DNA from 3 places in the Moorella sp. E308F genome. Region 1 is predicted to be linked to each of the others. Evidence: riboswitches for the same ligand, from Rfam matches in the RefSeq annotation. Region 1 holds a riboswitch; each other region holds the start of a gene.

Region 1 (6,123 bases):
GTAGCATAGATAGACTGGAGTTCCGCCGGGGTAGGCGGCCGAAAAGTAGCCGTATCGGTGCCGTGGTAAACTACCGTCAGCCGCTCGGGGGGATAACCATTTACCATGAGTTCCTGGCGTATGTAATGGCTGACGGCTATAATCTGGTCCCACCCTTGAGCTAGAGTATTCATCTTTGCCCACAGCTCGTCTTCCCAGACATTATGAGCCGTAAGGATAAGAGGCCAGCCGTGCCGGCGGCAGATTTCCTGCAGGCTGGCAGCATGGACGAAACTAAAGTAATGGAAGTTATGGGCGTGAACGATGTCGGGCCTGCATTCCAGTAAAAAGCTTTCCAGTAGATGCTTTATTTCTCCGGCTCTGGCTTCAATGGTTTCCGGGGTTAAAGAGTTCAGATCAAGTAAAGTTGAACGCTTAATGGTTACTCCCCGCCAGCTCTCTCTCTCCGGCGCTCCGGGGGCTGTGGCCGTCAGGAGGCTTACCTGGTGCCCCTGCTGGACCAGGTAAGGGCATAGGAGGGCAAGGTGAGATTCCACTCCCCCGATAATCGGCGGAAATGCCCAGTGTAACATGGCAATGCGCATATTACATCAGCCTCCCTTTATTGATAAAAATATACAATTTAATTTTATATAGAGCTTAAAGGAAAGTCAAGAAAGGACAAATCCATCAGGCTTCGATGATTACTTTAATTGCCCCCTCTTTCTTTAAAACATGGGCAAAGATCCGTCCATCCTTTTCTTCAAAGGCCAGGTCCAGGCGGCTACCGGCGACAGCTAGATTTCTGATTACCACCCTACTGGTACCGGGTATTAATAAGGGCCGGGAAATATAAAGGGTATTCTCCCGCACCTCGATGCCCAGTAAATTCTGTAAGAAGGTAAACAGGCTGCCCACCGCCCAAGCCTGGGGGTCACAGGCAACGGGGTAACGCACCGGGCCGCTCAACCCCCGGCGGGTGAAACCACAAAACAGTTCCGGCCAGCGCCGGTAATTAAAGAAAGAGCTGGCGGCGAAAAGGCCGCCGGCCAGCCGCGATAACTCTTCAAGGCATTGATAGCGGCGCAGGCCGGCAGCGATAATGGCATTATCGTGAGGCCAGACGGAACCGTTATGGTAGCTCATGGGGTTGTATGCTTTTTCATTTTTACTCATGGTACGAATACCCCAGCCGGAATAAAAGTCCCCCGCCAGCAGGCGCCGGGCCACTTTCCGGGCCCGCTCTGGTTCCAGGATGCCGGTGAAAAGGGCGTGGCCGCCGTTGGAGACCAGGGTGGTAAGAGGTCTTTTTTTGCCATCCAGGGCAAAAATTAAGTATCCTTCTTCTTCCAGCCAGAAATCCCGGTTGAAACGCATTTTTAACCTGCTCGCCTGCGCCTTCAGCTCAGTCGCCATTCTCTTGTCCCCCAGGACTGAAAATAAGTGGGCTGCTTCAAGGAGGGCCAGGTAGTAATAGGCCTGGACTTCTACCAGGGCCACAGGTCCTTCGGGGATGCGCCCTTCACGGTCGACTACGGCATCCCAGGAATCTTTCCACCCCTGGTTGGTCAGGCCTGCCGACGATTCCCGCTGGTATTCCAGGTAACCGTCACCATCTAAGTCGCCATAACGCACGCACCAGTGCAGGCAGCGCCTTAAAGGGGTGACCATTTCCTGTAACAGATCCTGATCTAAAGTCCACCTGTAGGCGGCAGCAAGGAGGATAATAAACCACAGGGTGGCATCTATGGAACCATAATATGGACTGTGGGGTACTTCCTGGCAGCGGGTCATCTCGCCCCGCCGCAACTCATGGAGTATTTTTCCCGGCCTTTCTTCCCGCCATTTGTCCACCTGCTTCCCCTGGTAACGGGCCAGGAACCGCAGGGTATGGCGGGCTAGATCCGGGTTTAAGATAAGGGTCTGCCAGGAAGTGATGAGGGAATCCCGGCCAAAAGGAGCGGTATACCACGGTATCCCGGCGGCAATAATTTTCCCCTCCCCGGGATAATCAATTTCCAGGGCCTTCAGGTCGGTGATGGCCGTGCGGAACATATCATTAATAAAATTGTTATCCGTCCAGATCTGGGTGCATTCCTTTTGCCACTGGTGGTAAGAACCGGCCAGCTCTATGGTGGCTGCGGCAAAAAGGTCGCTGATATGCGTGGCCGGGAACATGTTTTGCCCGTCGGGTTCAATCCTTAAGTACAGGTAAAGCTTTTTTTGGGGGCGCAGGGTAAGGTCATAGGTAACTTCCGCCCGGCCCGGCCGGCCTACAATACTGGTCGGTGCCGGTTCGAAGGTAATATGCGTAGTCTGGATCACGTTGTCCAGGCCCAGGTAAGCGAGGATTAACCCCTGGTGGTGAACTTCTGTTTTTAAAAATTCTCCCCGGCGCTGGCGCCGGCTGCCGCGAACTTCAAAAACATCCCGGAAATCAGCACCGATGGTAAAATGAAGGTTTAAATTTACGGGGAAAGGATTAAAATTGATTAAGCGTAAACGCTGGTAGAGGGCCCCTTTAATCAGCCGCAAAAGGCGGAGGTGGATGGACTGGGCTGGTACTACTTTACCATCACTCAGAGCAAAAACGGGATTGGTTAATTCAATCTGGGTAAAATGGCTGTCGCGCACAGAGGAGGAAAGGAAAACAGGCCGCCACCCGCCAGCGGTGAGTTCCAGGCAGTTTAGATAACGGGTATCATTATAATACAGGCCCAGGCTGCTGTTGTCCTGGTCAATAATGGAACCATCCGGCAGGGAAATAAGGAAAATATTCCCTTCTTTTAGGACTTCTGTCCGGGGTTCCAATACACATGGACTATTGCGTAAATCCAGGGACGTTTCCAGCATATATCACCCTCCTGTGTGTTTTTAGAAAGATTGAGCGGTTTTTTGGAATTTATTTCCAATATATAAAACGTAATATTTGCATTTCGTTACCAGTATGATATAATAAATATGATATAATTAATTTGTATATCCTGGAACGCTGAATTGCGGTGCAACAGCCGTAAGCGGGGGACCCATTTTTCCGGGGTGAATCTTGCCGGTTAATTCCGGTGAGTAGGGCTAACCTTCAGCCCGAATCCGTCAGCTAACTTCGTAAGCGTGGAAGGGGATATATCGATACTTACATACCCCGGTCCCTCGGGGTTTAATTTTATTTTTAATTTTATTTTAAAGGAGTGAAGTAGGTCTCGACAATAGGCACAGGCTAAAAGGAGGTATGCTAAGTGGCTAAAAAACAGGCTGCTAAAATTATTATGGTTTCCAACCGGGGTGCCTACAATTTGCAAGCCACTGACAGCGGTATCCAACCTGTACCGGCCATCAGCGGCCTCGTCTCGGCGGTAGAACCATTCTTAAAGGAAAAGGGTGGTGTCTGGGTTGCCTGGGGCGGGCGCGATGCGCCACAGGACAATACTCCCGGGGTACGTTTACCGGTTCCCCAGGACGATCCGGCCTATACCTTCCGGGAGGTTCCCCTGACTGCCGAGGAAATAAAGCTTTATTACCACGGTTTTACCAACAGTGCCCTGTGGCCCCTGTGCCATTATTTTTTAGAAAAGTGTTGTTATAACTCCCTGGAATGGGAAACATATGTTAAAGTCAACGCTAAATTTGCCGATGCTGCACTTATGGAAGCCAGGGAAGGCGATACCGTCTGGGTCAACGACTATCACCTGGCCCTGGTACCGGCCCAAATCCGCCACCGCAAGCCGCAATTAAAGCAGTTCTTTTTCTGGCATATCCCCTTTCCCCACCACGATCTCCTGGCCACCCTTCCCTGGGCGCCCCAATTCTTGCGCGGTCTCCTGGGCACCGATGTCCTGGGCTTTCATTTGCAATCTTATGTCGATAATTTCCTGAATGCCGTCGCCACCCTGCTGGATGCCCGGGTGGATTTTGAGCACAATGTTGTCTACTGGCAACAGCGGCGCATCCATGTCGGTGCCTGGCCCATGGGTGTCGATTACCAGGCCTTCCAGCGCCAGGCATTAGATCCGGCTACCCGGGCCCGGGCTAGAGCCTTGCGCAGCCAGTTTGGTGTTGAACACCTGGCCCTGAGTGTAGAAAGGCTGGATTATACCAAGGGTATCCTGGAAAGGCTGCTGGCCTGGGAACGCCTGCTGGAAGAAGTACCCGAATGGCGCGGCCGGGCGGCCCTGGTCCAGATTGCCGTACCCAGCAGGACGGCCGTACCGGCCTACCGCCAGCTAAAGGAAGAAGTAGAAGCTGCCGTGGGCCGGATCAACGGCCGCTTCAGCGAAGGTAGTTATCGCCCCGTCCACTACTTCTGGCGGGGCCTGCCCCGACAAGAATTGGTAGCCTATTACCTGGCAGCCGATGTCATGATGGTTACGCCTTTGCGTGATGGCCTGAACCTGGTGGCTAAAGAATATGTAGCTTCCCGATATGACGGCAGCGGGGTCCTGGTCTTAAGCCGCTTTGCCGGTGCCGCCCAGGAATTGAAGGGTGCCGTTCTCGTCAACCCATACGATATTGATGGCATGGCCATGATTTTAAATACAGCCCTGAACATGAGCCGTGCCGAGCAGGAAAAAAGAATGCGCCTGATGCAGGAAAAGGTACGCCGCCATGATATCCGCTGGTGGTTGACCTGTTTCCACCAGGCCATGATGGCCCGGGAAGGGGAAACACCCAGTGTCTCCGGCTCAGCTAGCAGCTAAAGTCCGTGATTACCCCGAAGTGCTCCTTATGTGTGACTATGACGGCACCCTTGTACCCCTGGCGCCCCGGCCAGAGCTGGCCCGTCCCAATATTCATCTCCTGACCTTGCTGCGGCAGCTGGTATCCAGGCCAGGCTTCCACCTGGCCATAATTAGTGGCCGGGGTCTAAAGGACCTGCAGGAGTTGCTGCCAGTGGCAGGGCTTTATCTTGCCGGCCTGCACGGGGCAGAGGTAGCTACACCGGAAAGGCAGGTAATCAATCTCCTGCCCTCCGGGCAAGAAGATATCCCCTGGAAAGATATTTTTAGGCTGGCCTGCCAGATAATAGCAGATATTCCTGGAGTTTTTGTAGAAAATAAAGGTGAAGCTATAGCCCTACATTACCGCCTGGCTGACCCAAAGCTAGCTGCGATAGCCTTAAAACAGTTTCGCCGGGCCATGCAGCCCTTTTTAAATAACAATGTCGAACTGCTTTCCGGTCATAAAGTGCTGGAAGTTCGTCGCCGGGGCATAAACAAGGGCTTGGCGGTAGCCTACTTCACCAGGCAATGGCCCCGGTCATTACCCGTCTATTTAGGCGATGACCGGACCGATGAAGATGCCTTCGCTGCTTTGCCCGCCGGCGGCCTGGCCATCCGCGTAGGTAACGAGGTTGCCAGCAAAGCCCGCTATTTTTTACCATCCCCGGCAGAAGTTGTTCAGTTCCTGGAGCTTCTGATCTCTTTATAATAAAAGACCAAGTCTATCCCGGACCCGAGAACAATAAAAATTTTAAAATCCTGAGAACGAGGTGATATTTGTTGTCAACGGTACAGAAAGCCATCATTCCAGCTGCCGGATGGGGCACCCGCTTCCTGCCGGCCACCAAGGCCCAGCCCAAAGAAATGCTACCAATTGTTGACAAGCCAGCCATCCAATTCATAGTCGAAGAAGCCGTTAATGCTGGAATAGAGGACATCCTCATTATTACCGGGAAAAACAAACGGGCCATTGAGGATCATTTTGACCGTTCCCTGGAACTGGAGAACCTCCTGCGGGAAAAGGACAAAGAAGACCTGCTGGCCCTAGTGGAAAAGGTGGCTGAACTGGCCGATATCCACTATATAAGGCAGAAGGAACAGCTGGGGTTGGGACATGCCGTTTACTGTGCCCGTAAATTTATCGGCCAGGAGCCCTTTGCCGTCCTGCTGGGGGACGACATCATCGTGAACCACCCCTCATGCCTGGAACAGATGCTGGAAGTTTACAATGAAGTTAAGTCTGCAGTAATTGCTGTCCAGGAAGTACCCCGGGACGAAGTCAACCGTTACGGCGTCATCGAACCCCTGGAAATCAACGGCCGTCTCATCGAGGTTAAAGACCTGGTAGAAAAGCCGCGGCCGGAAGAAGCCCCTTCTAACCTGGCCGTAATCGGCCGTTATATCCTGGTGCCGGAAATCTTCCCCCTCC
Region 2 (6,123 bases), 310 kb from region 1:
TACGGGTTTACCTTTTTGGTGTACCTTCTCAACCAGAGAAAGGAGGGCCTCATCAGTGTAATTCAGCAGGCCATAGTTACCGGGATCGTCGGCATATTCTTCCGTAAGGGCCGCGGTACGAGCGCCCAGACCCCCGTCCAGGAAGACTTTAAACCCCAGGGCTTCATCCAGTAGCTCGAAATCCACCGTGTAGAAATCCACCTCGACCACCTGGTCCAAGCCCTCAAAGAAAGGGCGCTTGTCCCGGTCCATTCCCATATCGATGGCTTTAATTATCCCCAGTTGCTTCAATTCCCTTAAGCCCCGGGATAGGATGTCTCCTGGCTCCAGGTTGAGGCTAGCCACTAAAGTATTTAGGAGTTTAAATGCTTCGGCCTCATGGAAGAGCCCGTTTTCCGCAAAAAATCCCAGCCTCTGCATGGCGGCCGTATTGGCTGCGGCCAGGTGCAGGCAAGTCCGGACTATTACCACCGGCGTTGATCCGAAGGCGTGATCCAGGAAGGCCCGCCCGGGGATAATTTTTTCGGCCAACCTTTCCTGGTTAAAGCGTACCCCTACGGCCCACCCTTCAACCAAACGAGACTTCAGGGTTTCCACCAGTTCCTCAAGGCTTAAGCATTTTTCCAGGTTGGCGAAGCGATTGAAGATGGCAAATTCCCATAAATGTAAGTGGGCATCCAAATACCCCTGGCGGCAGAGCGTTTCTTGTGTCATGTTTATCCCTCCACCCTAAGCTTAAACCCGGGGCTTCGTTTATACAAGGTTTTTTTAAAAGAAATCATGTTTAAAAGGTGGAGGTATGAGGAGCAAAGGGGTAAATGCCGACCTTTAGGGGCGAAATTCGTCCAGGCTATCCAGGGCTTCCAGGACCTCTTGTTCGGAATTGAATTCTGCCTGGTCATTTTCTATTTTTTCCCGCCAGCTGGGCGGCAAGGAGGCAACTTTCAGGTTCGTTACCCGCATTAGTGGTCCCAGGCTGCCGGCCGGGCCCTGATAAATAGCTACCAGGCCATCCTTGACGGCCAAATGGCGTCTGGGTGCATCGGCAGGGCACAGAGCATCTACCTCCTGGATGATGACCAGGTGTTCCTCCTCCCGGGTTATGCGCCAACCCTCGGCCGGTGGGAAAAGAAGGTTCATTTCTTCTTTATCAGCCCAGTTCCACTTGACCCCTGCCGGTAGAGGAATGGGTTCCCGGTGGCCACAGTAGCGATAATATCTCTCCAGGTGAGGTTCCTCCAGTACCCTTGGCTCCAGAAGACCCGGCACCTTTAAGATAACCGGCCTTTGCCCGGTACTTACCCTGGCTTGCTGGTAAGCCACCAGCCCCCCGAGGAGAAAAATCATAAGGCCAAGAACAAAAAAGCGCCGGCTTGCGTCGCCCAAGGTGGCACCTCCTTATAACAGAAATTACCACCTTCTAGCTTTGCCGGCGCAACAAGGTTTTATACCTGCTTATAACTCCAGCTGCTCCAGAACGGCAGCAGGAATGTCGGCGTTGGTATAAACAGCCTGGACGTCATCGTGATCCTCCAGGCGGTCCACCAGGCGCATGACTTTAGCCGCCATTTCCGGATCGTCAATGGTTACTGTAGTCTGGGGTACCATTGCTATTTCGGCGCTAGTAATATTAGCTCCGGCTTCCTGCAGGGCTTTCTTTACCTTCTCCAGGTCTTCAGGAGCAGTCTTTATTTCCATGGCGTCAGGGGCACTATCATCAACATCTTCTGCTCCGGCCTCAATAGCCTGGAGGATTAATTCTTCCCGGGTTTCTCCCGCCGGAACTTCGACGCTAATGACCCCCTTGGGGTTAAACATCCAGGCTACACAGCCGCTTTCCCCCAAATTTCCACCATTGCGGGAAAAGATATACCGGATTTCTGAAGCCGTGCGGTTACGGTTATCCGTAGCAATATTTAACAACATGGCTACGCCTCCGGGACCATAGCCTTCATAAACCATTTCTTCATAAGCTGCGCCTTCAATCTCGCCGGTACCGCGCATAATGGCCCGCTGTATATTCTCATTGGGCATATTGACTTCCTTAGCCCGGGCGATGGCTGCCTTCAAGCGCGGGTTACCTTCGGGGTCACCGCCTCCCTGCCGGGCAGCAATGATAATCTCTCGCCCGATTTTAGTAAAAAGGCGGCCGCGCTTTTCATCCATCTTGGCCTTACGATGTTTTATATTGGCCCACTTGGAATGTCCGGACATGCCTTTACCCCCCTCTCACCTCTAACTGCCGTTAAAATTCTAACATACAAAACCGCAGTTAAGCAATAAGCCTCATTATCTACATTACCCGCTGCCGAATATGTCTGTAATATTTTACCTCGAAGACGCGGCCAATTTTATGTTAACTTTTTGGCACCTATATGGTAAAATTCTATTTAGTAACTTTCATTTCACGCCGTGGCCACCAGAAACGCCGAATTTCCTTTTATGAAAGCGGGGGAACCAATTTTTCTGGGGTTAATCCGTGGCAGGGCTAACCTTTGGCCCGTACCCGTCAGCTAACCTCGCAGACGTTGGAGGGGGATTTTTTACTGGTCCGCCAAGCGTTAAAGTAATCTAGTTTGTAAAGGAGGGGTTAGTTTTGCGGTCTAAATTCAAAACCCTGGCCGCATCCCTGGCTGTAATATTAATTGTTACCACCCTGGCCATCGTACCGGTCACGCCTGTTCAAGCAGCAACTTACACAATTTACAATGGTAACTATTATGCTTTCCATTTCGCACCGCAAAATTATTTTTACATCAGGTATTACCGCCCGCAACCGGCACCTCAACCTCAACCGGCTCCAGCACCAAAACCGGCACCGGCTCCAACTCCGGCCCCTCAACCTGCATCCCAGTCTGCTACCAGTAGCTACCAGATGAACCAGTTTGAGCAAAAAGTCGTCGACCTGGTCAACGCCGAGCGAGCTAAAGTCGGGCTGAAGCCGTTAACTGTAGATTTACAGCTGGCAAAAGTAGCACGCCTCAAGGCTGAAGATATGCGGGATAATAATTACTTCAGCCACGAATCGCCTACCTACGGATCTTTCTTTAACATGTTACAGAAATTCGGTATTACTTACCGTACCGCCGGTGAAAACATCGCCGCCGGCTATCGAACGCCCGAAGCCGTGGTAGCTGCCTGGATGGGTAGCCCCGGCCACCGCAGCAATATCTTAAACCCCAATTTTACGGCCATTGGCGTCGGCCATGCCAAAGGCGGCAGGTACGGTAACTACTGGGTGCAGCTATTCACCTAATCTACCCTATTTTAAAAAGTTCGGTGCTCAGATAACGCTCGCCGGTATCCGGAGCAATAGCCAGTACTTTTTTACCTTTACCCAGGCGCCGGGCCACCTGCAGGGCGGCATAGACGGCTGCACCGGAAGAGATACCCACCAGCAGGCCTTCCATCTGAGCCAGGCGCCGGGCGGTCATGAGGGCGTCTTCATTGGACACGGTAATAACCTCATCGATTACCTCGCGGCGCAGGACCTGCGGGATAAAGCCGGCCCCGATGCCCTGGATCTTATGGGGGCCCGGCCGGCCCCCGGAAAGGACGGGGGAAGCTGCCGGTTCCACAGCAATTATTTTTATCCCCGGAATTTCCTGCTTTAAAACCTCGCCGACGCCGGTAATGGTACCCCCGGTACCCACTCCGGCCACAAAGGCATCCAGGTCTTTGCCCATTTGCTCTAAAATTTCCCGGGCTGTGGTACGGCGGTGTACATCAGGGTTGGCCGGGTTTTCAAACTGCTGAGGCATAAAATAATCAGGGTTTTCCCGGACTAACTCCATGGCTTTATCTACGGCCCCCTTCATACCCAGGTGCCCTGGAGTTAGGATAAATTCAGCGCCATAGGCCGCCAGGAGTTTGCGACGTTCAATGCTCATGGTTTCCGGCATGACAATGATTAAGCGGTAGCCGCGGGCCGCTGCAATCATAGCCAGGCCAATGCCGGTATTGCCGCTGGTGGGCTCCACGATGGTGGCACCCGGTTTAAGTTTTCCTTCTGCTTCCGCAGCTTCAATCATACTGAGGGCAATTCGATCTTTAACGCTAGCCCCGGGGTTAAAGTATTCCAGCTTTACATATATTGCCGCCCCATTTTCCACCAGGCGTTGTAAGCTTACTACTGGCGTCCGGCCGATTAGCTGGGTTATGTCGGCGGCTACTTTCATGGTTAATTTCCTCCTTAATGTATACTTTTCATATCGGAATTAATCATATTTTAACTTCCGGTACAGATTATGTCAAGTAAAAAGCCACTGCTTCTCTACTATTATGCAGTGGCTTAGCTGGCATTAATGTCTGGATTTAAATGGCCTCCAGGAAAATTTTATGATCGACCAGGGCCATTTCTTTGATGCGGGCACGCAGGATTTTCTTTTTGCCAAAGATATCTTCCATGAGGATACCGTCTTCCCGGGGCACAATCCTGTCAACATTTTCAAAGACCAGTTCTTCTTCCCCGCCCTCTTTCAAGAGATAAGCATTGGCTTCACACATCTTTCCGGGTTCCTCCTTCGCAAAAGGTTTTAAGACGCCGCGCCAGGGCGTCAATCAAGTGGGGTAAGGGTTCAGGAACAACACCAATTATTTCAACGCCGGCCTTATTTATAGGCAGGAGAAATTTACGCGCCGGGCTGGCGGCAATGGCCGCGGCCATAGCCGGCGTCAGTTCCCCCAGCATGGCGTCGGCTATAAGGATGGCTACGGAACCGGTGATGACATCTACCCGGGGGGCGTTATAGATGATGGCCCTTTCACCGGTGGCCCCTTCATTGGCCCCGGCTTTGAGCATGGCTACGGTAGCGGCAGCGTTAGTCCCCAGGGCCAGGATTTCTACCTCTGGCGGTAGTTCTTCCCTGAGCCTTACGGTAATATGCTTGCCGATGCCGCCCCCCTGCCCGTCTACCACTGCTATCCGCAGGTGTAAACCACTCCCTGGTGAAAAATGTAAAAAGGGCCACAGGGAACCTTGTCGACTTCAGTGTCGACTCCGACCTCCTCGTGGCCTTCCATCCAGCGCGGTCTCCACACCGCTTTATAATATAATATTCGCTTTTAAAAGCCCGATTCCTGCATGGTGAACAAGAAAAATTAAAATTGTGGCGTTCGTAAAATACCTTTCACAAAGTCAGACCCCAGGGAAATATAGGTCTGGGGAACGGGGCCGACAATAATGGCCTCAGCCACCGGAATGGTTGAGGTAACCGTTACCTGTTTCCTGGTGAAGGGAGCAACTACCTGGACTTCGCTCTCTACCTGGAGGTAAATGCGGTGGCGCGTCTGGTTGATGCCGGTGGCTTCAAAGGTATCCCCTACATTGACGTTAACGGTACCTATGGGAATAAAACGCAGCGGCACCGGGGGACCGTAGGCTGCCAGGAGTTTTATCCCCAGCACTTGCCCCAAGGGTAAGTAATAGGTTTTCCCCTTCAGCTGGGCCAGGCGCTCCTGGACAGCCAGCTGGGCCTGGGCCTGAAGGCGGCTGATACTCAAAGCGTCGGCCTGCATGAAAACTATCCGGTCATCACTGCTTCCGGGTTGAATCAGGCTATTATAACTTACCTGGCCAGTTATTTTATCCAGCACTGCCTGTTGCATGGCCTCGGTAGCTGCCCAGCGGGCCTGGGCATAAGCTACCGTTTCCATAGCCAGGTGCAGGCGCCATTCCAGCAGGAAGAGCACCAGCAAGCCGGCTACTAAGACGAGCGCCAGAGCTCCCATTGGCTGCCGTCCCAGTCGCCGCCACCGCCGCCGCAAGGCAAACCACCCCCATATAGAAGTATACTCCGGGGGAGGTTAAAATGTGAAATACTTTTAGTGAGGGGCAAAAGAAACACGCAGCCGCGCAAATTTGCGCTTGCCGGCCTGGAGAACCTGGCCGTCGTGTACAGCTATTTCCGCGTCTGGATCAAGCAGGCGTTCGCCATTGAGTTTTACTGCTCCCTGGCGGATCAGGCGCCTGGCTTCACTGGTGCTGGGGGCCAGACCCGCCTGGACCATCAGACGCGGCAACCACATCCTGGCCTCCTGAACGATCACCTCCGGCATTTCTTCCGGCAGGTCGCCCAGCTGGAAAACCTGGCGAAATTCCTTCTCCGCCTCCCGGGCAGCTGC
Region 3 (6,123 bases), on a different contig from region 1:
CGGGTACAGAAAATACCCCTGGCCAATATGACCCATATCATGAAGGAAGAAAAGCGGGGGTTGTACCGGGGTGTAATCGCCCGTATGGGAATGTATAAAGACATCCTGGGCTATATCTTGCGCCTGACGCGCAAAAAAATAAAAACACGTCCGGTAGCGATCCTGTTTTTACTGCTTTTCCTGGTGGCAGCCTTGAATTATGATATCCTGACCATGCGGGCTGCGGCAGCCGCAGCCCGGAATATTCCTGTTCTCGATCTTCCGGACGGGGGCAACCGCATTCTGGTCATTTCACCCCACCCCGATGACGAAACCCTCGGTGCCGGGGGCCTCATCGCTGAGGCCAGAGACCGGGGGGATGCCATAAAGGTAGTTATTATGACCAACGGCGATGGTTTCCGGCGGGGAGTGGAAAAGTTCAACGGTCCTTTGCCGGCAGGGTCCAGGAGCTGGCGGGTGTCTGCTCCGGCCTGATCGTCCCGGTGGGACACCTCTTCGACCAGGAGGAGCCTACCAATATCTGCGGCATGCACGTTCATATCAGCGGTTTCCCGGACCGCGAGCGGGCCTACCGCAACCTGGTCTACTTTTTGCCTCTCCTGGCCTTGCTGGTAATTAACTCTCCCGTTGCCGGCAACCGCTGTTACGGCCAGTCCTACCGGTGGGCAGAGGCTTTTGCCATCGGCCCTTTACGGGATGACAGGCGCTACCGTTTTCAGGATCTTATTGAATCCAAACGCCTGGGTACCCTGGAGATTCGGGTTTTCGACCCGGTGTGGGACCTGGAACGCATCCGGATTCTCCTGGAGTGTATCCAGGCCATCCTCCTGGCTGATGCAGATTATCCCGGTGATATAAAGGTTTATAATGGCCTTCGCCTGAAGGTAGCCAGAGAGGGTTACATAGAGGAATTACGCCCGGTTTACCGGGACTTAACCCGGCTCCTGCCGGTGCCGGAAGACCTGTTCCGCCGTACCCCGGCCGACACCGTCAAGGAACTCTGGCTCCGGGAGGGTACTCTGGCCACTTATGCCGCCCTGGACAATGCCTACCGCAATGGGGTCTTGAAGCCCCGGCCCTTGCGACCGGTAAAAGTCAGCTGGCCCTTGATGCTGGCCGGCTTTTGCGGTTATTATTTACCCAAAATGCCCTATAATATCAAGAAAGTGTGGTCGGAATGGTGACCTTTTTTAAGATCCTGGCGGGCCTTGCCGCCATCGGCGGTGGCATCTTCTGGTACCTGCGCAAGGTATGGTTTTATCGCGACCCGGTGCGGGTGGCGCCGCAAGAGGAAGGGGCCATCCTGGCCCCGGCCGACGGCAAAGTTGTCTATATCAAGCCCTTTCGCGATGGCCGGGTGGTAGCGGAGAAACTGGGCCGGCCCATTCCCATTGAGGAAATAATGAAAGCTCAGGGCCTTAGTAACAGGGGCTGGATCGTTGGTATCTATATGTCTCCCCTGGATGTCCATTTTAACTATGCTCCCATTGATGCCCGGGTGGAGAATATGGTCCATACCCAGGCCAGGGTGAATTTGCCCATGGTCGACCTGTGGGAATATATTCGCCTCACCTATCTCCGGCGGGCGGTAGATCTTTTCAGCCACCGCTACCGCCTGGTAAATGAACGATTGACCATCTTCTTAAGGGGCCGTGACGTGCAGCTGGCCATGGTGGAGATTGCCGATAAGTTTGTCAATAAGATCAAATGTTTTATCACTCCCGGCCAGGCCGTTACCCGGGGCCAGAAGGTCTCCTTTATCGAACGTGGTTCCCAGGTAGACCTGGTTATCTTCAAGGATGATGTAGAGTTTGCCGTCCGGGTGGGCCAGCAGGTTTACGGCGCCCGGACGGTGGTGGCCCGTTACCGGGCGGCAGGCAGGGCAGAGCAGTGACGGCCGTCCATGTCTATATGGCTCTCTTTGGCCTGCTGGTCGTTGAAGGTATGGGTGTCCCGGGCATCCCCTTTGAGCCGGTCTTCCTGGCCGCCGGTTATTTAATCGAGCGCGGGGAGATGAACTTTTGGGGGGCAGTGACGGTCGGCAGCGCCGGCAATCTCCTGGGCAACTTGATAGGTTACTGGCTGGGGGCCAGGCCGGGGCGAGGCATAATCGAACGCTTTCTCCACCGGGGCTGGGGTCCGGACGGCCTGGCCACAACCCGGGACTGGCTGGACCGCTTTGGAGCGGCGGTAATTATTTTTGCCCGCTGGTTTGGCCCCATCAGGACGCCGACCATCTTGGCAGCGGGTGTCCTGGGAATGAATCCCGGCATCTATGCCCTTTATTCAGCCCTGGGCGCCTTTACCTGGACTATGGCTTGGCAGTACGCCAGCTGGAAGGGGGCCCATTATCTCCTGGCGTGGTGGTACCTTTACCGCCGCTACGCCACCTGGTGGATGGATATCCTACTGGTCCTGGCATTCCTGGCGGTTACCGCCGGTTCTATCTATTATTGCTGGTACCGGCTAATGGTAAGAAATGGAAAAGAATAAGTTTGACAAATCCCGTATCTTGTGTTAAAATTATTTAGAACAAATGAATAAAAGCAGAGCGCTGAATCCCTTTTCAGGGAACGGGGGAACCAGTCTTTTGGGGTGAATCCCCGCGCTCAGTAGTCTTTACGTCTTCCCTAAAATCCCGTTATCCTAAAGGAAATTTTGGATAAAGCAAAGGAGCAACGGAAGAGAAACTGAGTGCGGGGTAGGGTTAGCTTTCGACCCGAACCCGGCAGCTAACTTCGTAAGCGTGGAAAGTGAAAGAGGCATCGTACCCCTTTAATTTCTTGTACCCAAAACCCCGGTTCAGGCCGGGGTTTTATTTTATAACAGGAAGGGAGGTAGAAACTCGTGAGTGTCTGTCCAAACAAAGGGAAGCTGATGAGTAGAGAAGCCAAAAGGGAAATTGCATTGCAAAGGGCAGCTGAGTTAAAGGCCAGGATTATTGATTACCTGGACGCCAGAGATGCCATCCCCAGCGGTTTGGAAGTCGCAGCGGAGATTGAAGCCAGCCGGCAGCGGATTATGGCCTATTTTGGTGCCAGTGAAGATGACTGGCAAGACTGGCGCTGGCAATTGCAGCATCGGATTACCTCGGTTGACGTCCTGGGGGAATTAATTCCCTTAACCGAAGCGGAAAAGGAAGCCATCAAGCGGGTCGAGCGTACCTACCGCTGGGCCGTTTCGCCCTATTATCTTTCTCTCATGGGCAAAGATGCCAGCTGCCCCATCCGGCGGCAGGCCTTACCCAGTGCCGCCGAGTTGGAGGATAAGGTCGGGGTACTCGACCCCATGGATGAGGAGCTGACGTCACCGGCACCGGCCATTACCCGGCGTTACCCCGACCGCTTGATTATTAACGTCACCAACCAGTGTGCCATGTACTGCCGCCACTGCCAGCGGCGCCGCAATATCGGTGAAGTTGACCGGAGCCGCAGCCGCCGGGAGCTGGAGCGGGCCCTGGAGTATATTCGCCGCAACAAAGAAATACGCGATGTCCTGATCACCGGCGGCGACGCTTTAATGCTGAGTGACGCCACAATCGACTGGCTGTTAACGGAACTGGATAATATACCTCATGTGGAGATTAAGCGCCTGGGCACCCGGGTGCCGGTTACTTTGCCTCAGCGTATTACGGCGGAATTATGCCGGGTACTGGCCAAGCACCCGCCGATTTACCTTAATACCCAGTTTAACCACCCCCGGGAGGTTACGGCGGCAGCGAAAGCGGCCTGCGATCGCCTGGTGCAGGCCGGGGTGGTCCTGGGAAACCAGGCGGTTTTATTAAAGGGCATCAATAACCATCCCTTTGTTATGAGGAAGCTCAACCAGGAACTGTTGAAAATCCGGGTACGGCCCTATTATATCTTCCACGCCAAGCCGGTTAAAGGGACGACTCACTTTATCACTTCCATTGAGGAAGGCGTGGAAATAATGGAGCAGCTGCGCGGTTATACTTCCGGCCTGGCCGTACCTACCTATATAATCAACGCACCCCACGGGCTGGGCAAGACGCCCATTTTACCACAGTATGTGCTGGCCTGCAATGACGACCAGGTCATCCTGCGGACCTGGGAAAAGCGGACCCTCTTTTACCCCAACCTGGGATGCCAGAAAGAACAGACTAAGGCTTAAAACAAAAGCGCCGGGCAATTCCGGCGCTTTTTACATACCATCTCCCTGATGGGAGCCCGGTGACACATTAAAATCCAAATAAAATAAACGTAACACCGTTCCTGATACCGGACCATAATTTACCAAAATCTCTGGCATATTCGGCATAAAACAAGAGAATCCTTGTTTATTGACCGTTAAATTTTCCTGTGGTAGGATTAAGATTGGGTTAAATATAAACCAATATAATTATCAGGAAGGAAGATAAAAATTGAATGATTTGTTAATCAGGCGCGCGCGGCTCATGGATGAGCCGGGAACTGTTGATGTAGCCATTAAAGACGGATACATTGTTGCCGCCGGGGGAGGAGTGGCCGGCTCGGCCCGGCAAATGGTCGATGCGGCAGGGAGACTCCTGATACCGGCCTTTGTCGATGCCCATACCCACCTGGACAAGGCCCTGACGGCGCCCCAGGAAGGCGCAGGCTCCCTGGCCGAAGCCATTGAGGATTTCCAGCGGCGCAGCCGCAAAATGGATAAAAATGATTTTATCGACCGCGGCCGCCGGGTGCTTAAAATGGCTCTGCGCCATGGGACGGCCACCATGCGCACCCATATTACCGTCAACGAAGCCCTGGGCCTGCGAGGTGTGGAAGCGGCCCTGGAACTCAAGGAAGAATTTGCCGGGAGAGTTGACCTGCAAGTATTTGCCATGCCCGGTGAATTGGAACCGGCACCGGCACCACCTTTAAAGGAACTCATGGAAGAAGCACTGCGCCTGGGGGTAGACGGCCTGGGCGGTGCCCCCCACCTGTCCGAAAGGATGCAGGAATGGGTAGATTATATCTTTGACCTGGCCGTGCGTTATAATGTCTTGATTGATTTCCACGTTGATGAGACGGATGCTCCTTCGGTTGCCTCCCTGGATTATATAGCGGCTAAAACCATCCAGACCGGCTTCCAGGGCCGGGTGGTGGCCGGTCACTGCTGCGGCCTGGCGGCTGTGGACGAGGAGAAGGCTATCCGGACCATTGCCGCCGTGAAAGAGGCGGGCATCAGCGTTATTACTTTACCATCTTGCAATCTCTACCTCATGGGCCGCCGGGATAAGGGCCTGGTGCGACGCGGGGTTACCAGGGTCAGGGAGCTCCAGGCAGCGGGAGTAAATGTAGCCTATGCTTCCGACAACATCCGCGATGCCTTCCGCCCCTTTGGGAACGCCAATATGCTGGAGGAGGCCCTGATTACCGCCCAGGTACTGCAGATGGGAACGCCCCTGGAGCTCAAAAACGTTATGAAAATGGGCACCTATAACGCCGCGGCCGCCATTGGCCTTAAAGCTTACGGTGTTAAAGCCGGTGACCGGGCCGACCTGGTTCTCCTGGATGCTACCAGCCCGGCTGAAGCTATCATTGGGCAGGTTGAAAAGGTCTGTGTCATAAAGGGCGGCCGGGTGGCCGTGCGGAACGACAAAAAAAGCGACATCATTATTTAGCGGTTGCGTCAGGGAAAAGCAACGGTTATACTACAAGTAGCAAGCGACATTTTTTTACTGTGGAGGAATGAACTTGTTAGTAGATCTCAATCCAATTGCCTTTCACCTGGGACCTATAGCGGTGCGCTGGTACGGCATCTTTATGGCCCTCTCTTTCCTGGTGGGTTCCTGGTACCTGTACCGGGAGGGCATGAAAAGAGGCCTGGAAGAAGACTTCCTCCTCAACCTGGCCATTATTGTCATTATCTCCGGCGTTATTGGGGCGCGGTTAATGTTTGTCCTGGCCAATTACCCCACATGGTTTATAACAGACCGCATCCAGATACTTAAAATCTACGAAGGTGGCCTCTCCTGGCACGGCGGCCTCCTGGGGGGGTTCCTGGGTGGCTGGCTTTATGCCCGCTGGAAAAGAGTTGATGCCAACCAGTTGGCGGACCTGGTGGTACCGGGTCTGGCCTTCGGCTATTTCCTCGTGCGTATCGCCAACATCTTTAACCAAGAGGTCTTAGGCCGGCCTA

The links. Region 1 has a riboswitch for cyclic di-AMP ahead of E308F_RS10325 (alpha,alpha-trehalose-phosphate synthase (UDP-forming)). Riboswitches for the same ligand answer to the same signal wherever they lie in the genome.
Region 2: linked by a shared signal. The riboswitch ahead of E308F_RS16230 (CAP domain-containing protein) and the one ahead of E308F_RS10325 (alpha,alpha-trehalose-phosphate synthase (UDP-forming)) in region 1 are both predicted to bind cyclic di-AMP.
Region 3: linked by a shared signal. The riboswitch ahead of eam (glutamate 2,3-aminomutase) and the one ahead of E308F_RS10325 (alpha,alpha-trehalose-phosphate synthase (UDP-forming)) in region 1 are both predicted to bind cyclic di-AMP.

Annotation. Positions count from the first base shown of each region.
Region 1 is NZ_BJKN01000002.1:766,839-772,961, forward strand. It holds gene E308F_RS10315 (glycosyltransferase family 4 protein) at 1-584, opposite strand, end outside; gene E308F_RS10320 (amylo-alpha-1,6-glucosidase) at 670-2,832, opposite strand; cyclic di-AMP (ydaO/yuaA leader) riboswitch at 2,960-3,106, shown strand; gene E308F_RS10325 (alpha,alpha-trehalose-phosphate synthase (UDP-forming)) at 3,216-4,673, shown strand; gene otsB (trehalose-phosphatase) at 4,648-5,403, shown strand; gene galU (UTP--glucose-1-phosphate uridylyltransferase GalU) at 5,475-6,123, shown strand, end outside.
Region 2 is NZ_BJKN01000002.1:1,078,139-1,084,261, forward strand. It holds gene E308F_RS11915 (amidohydrolase) at 1-714, opposite strand, end outside; gene E308F_RS11920 (hypothetical protein) at 829-1,386, opposite strand; gene E308F_RS11925 (YebC/PmpR family DNA-binding transcriptional regulator) at 1,456-2,214, opposite strand; cyclic di-AMP (ydaO/yuaA leader) riboswitch at 2,417-2,543, shown strand; gene E308F_RS16230 (CAP domain-containing protein) at 2,597-3,256, shown strand; gene cysK (cysteine synthase A) at 3,258-4,178, opposite strand; gene E308F_RS11940 (CooT family nickel-binding protein) at 4,315-4,506, opposite strand; gene E308F_RS11945 (DUF3842 family protein) at 4,499-4,930, opposite strand; gene yunB (sporulation protein YunB) at 5,101-5,766, opposite strand; gene tyrS (tyrosine--tRNA ligase) at 5,824-6,123, opposite strand, start outside.
Region 3 is NZ_BJKN01000001.1:1,205,588-1,211,710, forward strand. It holds gene E308F_RS16495 (glycosyltransferase) at 1-474, shown strand, start outside; gene E308F_RS06065 (hypothetical protein) at 483-1,184, shown strand; gene E308F_RS06070 (phosphatidylserine decarboxylase) at 1,178-1,894, shown strand; gene E308F_RS06075 (DedA family protein) at 1,891-2,493, shown strand; cyclic di-AMP (ydaO/yuaA leader) riboswitch at 2,543-2,761, shown strand; gene eam (glutamate 2,3-aminomutase) at 2,878-4,131, shown strand; gene E308F_RS06085 (amidohydrolase family protein) at 4,382-5,605, shown strand; gene E308F_RS06090 (prolipoprotein diacylglyceryl transferase) at 5,673-6,123, shown strand, end outside.